2 linked regions of the Actinocatenispora thailandica genome follow. The protein of the gene in region 2 interacts with the protein of the main gene of each other region in a pairwise test. Links are inferred from orthologs where the notes say so. Each region holds a gene or a part of one and is shown on either strand. Other genes may lie near its edges. The genes, in order: nth and aceE.

What was found.
Region 1: the proteins of aceE (region 2) and nth interact in binary tests that used the Escherichia coli proteins (3 or more experiments, as listed by UniProt). The link is inferred for Actinocatenispora thailandica from one-to-one orthologs.

The regions. Positions count from the first base shown.
Region 1 is NZ_AP023355.1:855-4,012, reverse strand. The notes cover bases 5-2,850. They hold nth (endonuclease III), read left to right. Parts: upstream 5-1,005; coding sequence 1,006-1,695; downstream 1,696-2,850. Other genes in these bases: Athai_RS00015 (NUDIX hydrolase), read left to right, coding at 2,389-2,850; Athai_RS00020 (TlpA family protein disulfide reductase), read left to right, coding at 1,746-2,345; Athai_RS00030 (Gfo/Idh/MocA family protein), read right to left, coding at 5-670. In the rest of the region: more of Athai_RS00030, read right to left, coding at 1-4; more of Athai_RS00015, read left to right, coding at 2,851-3,036; Athai_RS00010 (cupredoxin domain-containing protein), read left to right, coding at 3,130-3,158. UniProt on the Escherichia coli protein: DNA repair enzyme that has both DNA N-glycosylase activity and AP-lyase activity. The DNA N-glycosylase activity releases various damaged pyrimidines from DNA by cleaving the N-glycosidic bond, leaving an AP (apurinic/apyrimidinic) site.
Region 2 is NZ_AP023355.1:2,240,078-2,243,624, forward strand. Bases 28-3,262 are described here. They hold aceE (pyruvate dehydrogenase (acetyl-transferring), homodimeric type), read right to left. Parts: upstream 2,958-3,262; coding sequence 228-2,957; downstream 28-227. Other genes in these bases: Athai_RS09950 (sialidase family protein), read left to right, coding at 28-163; Athai_RS09960 (secondary thiamine-phosphate synthase enzyme YjbQ), read left to right, coding at 3,062-3,262. In the rest of the region: more of Athai_RS09950, read left to right, coding at 1-27; more of Athai_RS09960, read left to right, coding at 3,263-3,472; Athai_RS09965 (hypothetical protein), read left to right, coding at 3,533-3,547. UniProt on the Escherichia coli protein: Component of the pyruvate dehydrogenase (PDH) complex, that catalyzes the overall conversion of pyruvate to acetyl-CoA and CO(2).

The sequences.
Region 1 (3,158 bases), 2.2 Mb from region 2 along the record:
TGTGCTCCGGGGTGAAGTGCGACAGCCGGCCGAAGCTGGACACCCGCGTCGGCGCCTCGCCCAGCACGTACTGCAGCCAGTCGATGTCGTGGCAGGACTTGGCCAGCAGCATGAACGTCGACTCGTCGGCACGCCGCCAGTTGCCCCGGACGTACGAGTGGGCCTGGTGCCAGTACCCGACCGGCTCCAGGTGCTGCACACTCATCACCTCACCGAGCAGCCCGTCGTCGACGACCCGCTTCACCGCCTGGGTGTAGGGCGTGTAGCGCATCACGTGGCCGACCGCGAACAGCACGCCGGCCGCCTCGGCGGCGCCGACCAGCTGCCGGCACTCCGTCTCGGTCGGCGCGAGCGGCTTCTCCACCAGCACGTGCCGGCCGTGCTTCAGGAATTCGAGTACCGGCTCGGTGTGCATCCGGTCCTGGGTGCAGACCAGGACGGCATCGACGAGCGACGGGTCGGCGGCGAGCCGGCGGGCCAGGGACTGCCAGTCGGGGTAGGCATGCTCGGCCGGGATCTGGTGTTCGGCGGCGAACCGTTCGCGGCGCGCGTCGCGGGGCTCGGCCACCGCGACCACGCGGGCCCGGTCGGGGTGCTCCAGCGCCCAGCGGGCGTACGCGTTGCCGCGGCTTCCGGCGCCGACGACGGCGAGGGTGACAGGTGAGGACACACGGCGACGCTACTGTCGGCCCGTACGGGCAGGGAAGGGGCCCGCGCCACCTTCACGCTCCGTGCCCGGTGATCTCCACGACTGGCATCCCGCTTCGGCGGCGCCGTCGGCCCGGCCCGGTGGTGCCGGCCCGGCGCCCGGCGCCCGGCCGGCACGGCGGTCCCCGGGCCGGCGCCCGGCCGGCATGGCGGTACCCGGCCCGGCGCACTGCCGGCACCCGACCCGGCGGTGCTGTCGGTGCCTCGACGTAGGCTCGGCGGGTGACCCGAGAGACGAAGGCCGACCCGGCGGCCGACGCGGAGAGCCCGCTGTCACTGAAGCGGCGAGCCCGGCGAATGGGGCGCATCCTCGCCGAGACGCACCCGGACGCGCACTGCGAGCTCGACTTCACCAACCCGCTGCAGCTCGCGGTGGCCACCATCCTGTCCGCGCAGTCGACCGACAAGAAGATCAACGAGGTCACGCCGAAGCTGTTCGCGCGCTACCCGACGGCGGCCGACTACGCCGGCGCCGACCGGGCCGAGCTGGAGGAGCTGATCCGGCCGACCGGTTTCTACCGGAACAAGACGACCTCGCTGATCAAGCTCGGTGCCGCGCTGGTGGAGAAGTACGACGGCGAGGTGCCGGGCCGGCTGACCGACCTGGTGGCGCTGCCCGGGATGGGCCGCAAGACCGCGAACGTGATCCTCGGCAACGCGTTCGACGTTCCCGGCATCACCGTCGACACGCACTTCGCCCGGCTGGTCGGCCGCTGGCGGTGGACCGCCGAGACCGACCCGGTCAAGATCGAGTTCGCGGTCGGCGACCTGTTCGAGAAGCGCGACTGGACGATGCTGTCGCACCGGGTGATCTTCCACGGCCGGCGGGTCTGCCACGCCCGCAAGCCGGCCTGCGGCGCGTGCACGTTGGCCAAGCTCTGCCCGTCGTACGGCGCCGGGCCGACCGACCCGGTGGCGGCCGGGAAGCTGCTGAAGGGCCCGCGGGTCGCCGAGCTCGCCGCCGCCGCCGGCGTCCCGGCACCGTGACCGCTGGTCGACCGACCGGCCGGCGACCCGTACGCCGGTGGACGTCCGCGGTGCCCGGCGGCGCCGGGCGCGGCCTGCTGCTGTCGGGTGCGGTGTTCGTGCTGCTCGCGGCGTTGGCGGCGTGCGGCGGCAACGACCGGAGCGGGTCCGGCGGGCAGCCGGCGAAGCAGTCGTCCGCCAGCGGTTCGGCGGCCGGCTGGTTCACCGCCTGCCCGACCCCGCGCGGCCCGGCCACCGGCACGCCGAAGCCACCGGCGGTGACGCTGACCTGCGCGCACGACGGCCGCTCGATGCGGCTGGACCGGGCGTACGGCAAGCCGACGGTGATCAACGTGTGGGCGTCCTGGTGCCCGCCGTGCCGGCAGGAGCTGCCGCAGATCCAGGCGTACGCGAAGAAGCACCCCGAGGTCGTGGTGCTCACCGTGGACACCCGGGACACCACCGACGCCGGGCTGTCGTTCGCGCAGGCCGCGGGCGTCCGGCTGCCCACCCTGTACGACCCGAAGCAGCGGCTGCTCGCCGGCGTGCACCGGTCCGCGTTGCCGCTGACCCTGCTGCTGCGCGCCGACGGCACCCTGGCCTACACGTACAACTCGACCGCGCTGACCGCCGGCTCGCTCGCCGCGCTGGTCCGCAAGGAGCTGGGATGATCGCCCGGGGCAGCAGGATCGGCCCGACCGGCCGGCGGCGGCGATGAGCGCGGTGGCGGGCGACCCCGCGACGGAGCTGCCGGGCTGGTGGCAGCCGCTGCTGACCCGGGTCGGGGCGCTGCGGCCGGAGACGTTCGGCTCGCCGGTCTCGTCCGCCCGGCGCAGCGCGGTGCTGATCCTGCTCGCGGACGGCCCGGCCGGGCCGGACGTGGTGATCCTGCAACGCGCCAGCACGCTGCGGCACCACCCCGGCCAGTGCGCGTTCCCGGGCGGTGGCGCCGAACCGGCCGACGGCGGCCCCGCCGGTACCGCGCTGCGGGAGGCCGCCGAGGAGGTCGGCGTCCGGCCCGACACCGTGCAGGTGGTCGGCACCATGCCGGAGCTGTACCTGAACGTCTCGGACTTCCGGGTCACCCCGGTGCTGGCCTGGTGGCGGTCGCCGCACGGGTTCGCCGAACTCGACCCGGGCGAGGTGGCCCGGGTGGCGCGGTTGCCGCTGGCCGGGCTGGCCGATCCGACCAACCGGCTGCGGGTGCGCCATCCGAGCGGGTACGTGGGTGCCGCGTTCCGGCTGGACGGGATGCTGGTGTGGGGGTTCACCGGCGGCGTGCTGTCCCGGTTGCTCGACCTCGGCGGCTGGTCCCGGCCGTGGGACACCGCCCGCGTCGAGCCGCTGCCGCCGGGCTTCTGACCCGGGCCCCGGTCGCAGCGACCGGCTCCGACCCGCGTCGGGGCGCCCCGACCCGGCTTCTAGGCTGGGCTGATGCGGAAGATGGTGATCCCGGTGGCGCTGCTCGGTGCGGTGCTCACGGC
Region 2 (3,547 bases):
CCAGCGGCTGGACAACGCCTGCCGGTTCGACGGAGCGCTGGACGAGGTTCGCGGCTACGACCGGGCGCTGAGCGCCGACGAACTGGCCGCGGTCCGCGCCAACGCCCCGGTCCGCGACGGCCTGGTGCTGCGCCTCCCGTTCGACTCGGTCGACCCGGACTGACCAGGCACGCGTCCGGCCCGGCACCTGTGGTCGGTGCCGGGCCGGACGCGGTGCTCGGTCGAACTCAGCTGTCCCCGCCGGCCTCCGCCTGCGGAGCCGCGTTCACGTCGTCCAGCTGGTACTTCTTGAACGCCTGCGCCGGTACCTGCGCGTCGACCTCGCCGCGGCGGGCCAGCTGGCGCAGCGCCGTGACCGTGATCGACTCGGCGTCCACGTGGTAGTGCCGGCGCAGCGCCCCGCGGGTGTCGGAGTGGCCGAACCCGTCGGTGCCCAGCGCGGTGAAGTCGGTCGGCACGTACCGAGCGATCAGGTCCGGCACCGCCCGCATGTAGTCGCTGACCGCCACCGCCGGCCCGGCCGCGTCGGCGAGCTTGGCGGTCACGTACGGCGTGGCCGCCTCCTGCTCCGGGTGCAGCAGGTTGTGCTCCTCGACCCGGTCGGCGTCGCGGCGCAGCTCGGTCCACGAGGTCACCGACCACACGTCGGCCGACACGCCCCAGTCGTCGGCGAGCAGCTGCTGCGCCTTCAACGCCCACGGCATCGCCACGCCCGAGGCGAGCAGCTGCGCCTTCGGACCGTCACCGGCGCCCCGCGCGTACCGGTAGATGCCCTTGAGCAGCCCCTCGACGTCCAGGTCCGCCGGCTGTGGCGGCTGGACGATCGGCTCGTTGTAGACGGTGAAGTAGTAGTAGACGTCCTCCGGCGCGTCGCCGTACATCCGGCGCAGGCCGTCCTTGACCAGGTGCGCGATCTCGTACGCGAACGCCGGATCGTAGCCGACGACCGCCGGGTTGGCGTACGCCAGCAGCGGCGACTGGCCGTCCTGGTGCTGCAGCCCCTCGCCGTTGAGCGTGGTGCGCCCGGCCGTGGCGCCGAGCACGAAACCGCGCGCCATCTGGTCCGACGCCGCCCAGAACCCGTCGCCGGTGCGCTGGAAGCCGAACATCGAGTAGAAGATGTACAGCGGGAGCATCGGCACGCCGTGGGTGGCGTACGCGGTGCCGGCGGCGGTGAACTCGGCGACCGACCCGGCCTCGGTGATCCCCTCGTGCAGGATCTGGCCGTTGGTGGCCTCCCGGTACGCGAGGAACAGGTCCCGGTCGACCGGCGTGTAGGTCTGCCCGTGCGGCGAGTAGATCTTCGCCGTCGGGAACAGCGAGTCCATCCCGAACGTGCGTGCCTCGTCCGGGATGATCGGCACCACGTGCGCGCCGAACTCCTTGTCCTTCATCAGCTCCTTGAACAGCCGCACGATCGCCATCGTGGTGGCGACCTTCTGCTTGCCGGAGCCGGCGGCGAACATGTCGTACCGCTCCGGTTTCGGCGCTGGCATCGCGATCACCGGATGCCGGCGCTCCGGCAGCGAGCCGCCGAGATGCTTGCGGCGCTCCATCATGTACTGCCACTCGTCGGACGACTCGCCCGGGTGGAAGTACGGCGGCAGCACCGGGTCCAGCGCCGAGTCGGGGATGTCCAGGTAGAGCCGGTCGCGGAAGCTCTTCAGGTCGTCGGCCTTGAGCTTCTTCATCTGGTGGGTGGCGTTGCGGGCCTCGAAGTGGCTGCCCAGCGTCCAACCCTTGATCGTCTTGGCCAGGATGACGGTCGGCTGGCCGGTGTGCTCGGTCGCCGCCCGGTACGCCGCGTACAGCTTGCGGTAGTCGTGGCCGCCGCGCTTGAGGTTCCAGATCTCGTCGTCGGAGTAGTTCTCCACCATCCGGCGGGTGCGCGGGTCGCGCCCGAAGAAGTGCTCCCGGACGTACGCCCCGTCCTCGGCCTTGTAGGTCTGGTAGTCGCCGTCCGGCGTCACGTTCATCAGGTTGACCAGGGCGCCGTCGGCGTCGGCGGCGAGCAGCGGGTCCCACTCCCGGCCCCAGATCACCTTGATCACGTTCCAGCCGGCGCCGCGGAACAGGCCCTCCAGCTCCTGGATGATCTTGCCGTTGCCGCGGACCGGGCCGTCCAGCCGCTGCAGGTTGCAGTTGACCACGAAGGTCAGGTTGTCCAGCTCCTCGCGGGCCGCGAGGGTGATCGCGCCGAGCGTCTCCGGCTCGTCCATCTCACCGTCGCCGAGGAACGCCCACACGTGCTGCTGGCTGGTGTCCTTGAGACCGCGGTTGTGCAGGTAGCGGTTGAACCGCGCCTGGTAGATCGCCCCCAACGGGCCGAGACCCATCGAGACGGTCGGAAACTCCCAGAAGTCCGGCAGCAGCCGCGGGTGCGGGTAGCTCGGCAGCCCGCCACCCGGGTTGCTGAACTCCTGCCGGAACCCGTCCAGCTGGCGCTCCGACAGCCGGCCCTCCAGGAACGCCCGCGCGTACATGCCGGGCGACGCGTGCCCCTGGAAGTAGACCTGGTCGCCGCCGCCGGGATGGTTCTTGCCCCGGAAGAAGTGGTTGAACCCGACCTCGTACAGGCTGGCCGCCGAGGCGTAGGTGGAGATGTGCCCGCCGACCTCGACGCCCGGCCGCTGCGCCCGGTGCACCTGGATCGCCGCGTTCCACCGGATGTACGCCCGGATCCGGCGCTCGATGTACTCGTCGCCCGGGAACCAGGGTTCCTGCTCGGGCGGGATCGTGTTGATGTAGTCGGTGCTGGTCAGCGCGGGCACACCGACCTGGCGCTCCCGAGCCCGTTCCAGCATGCGCAGCATGACGTAGCGCGCACGCTGCCGGCCGCGGCTGTCCACGACCGCGTCCAGCGACTCGACCCATTCGGTGGTTTCCTCCGGGTCGATGTCCGGAATCTGGCTCGGGAGCCCGTCGCTGATCACCGGGCGCTTGCGTTCCGTGGCCACGGGTCGTCCCTCGTCATCTCTTGTGGAGTCTTCTGCTGCTGCCATCCTGCCTCCGATCGCCGGGTCGCGTCACGCGGGTCCGATCGGTGGGCGAGGATCGGCGCATGTACTCCCAGGAGATCACCGTCCGCACCGGGGCCAACCCCACCGTCGCCGACCTGACCGACTCCGCGCAGCGTTTCCTGGCCGGGGCCGGGCGCGTGGACGGCCTGCTGCACGTGTTCGTACCGCATGCCACCGCCGGCGTGGCGATCCTGGAGACCGGCGCCGGCTCCGACGAGGATCTGCTCACCGCGCTGGACGAGCTGCTGCCCGCCGACGGCCGCTGGCGGCACCGGCACGGCAGCCCAGGTCACGGCCGCGACCACGTGCTGCCCGCGCTGATCCCGCCGTACGCGACGGTGCCGGTGCTGGACGGCCGGCTGACGCTCGGTACCTGGCAGTCGATCTGCCTGGTAGATACCAATATCGACAACCCTGTCCGGACGGTTCGGTTCTCCCTGCTGTCGGGCTGAGGCCGGGGCCGGTTGCGAGGTCGTTGCGGACCAGGTCGGCAGATGCTCTACCGTGTGCCGGTGTCTCGACCCCGC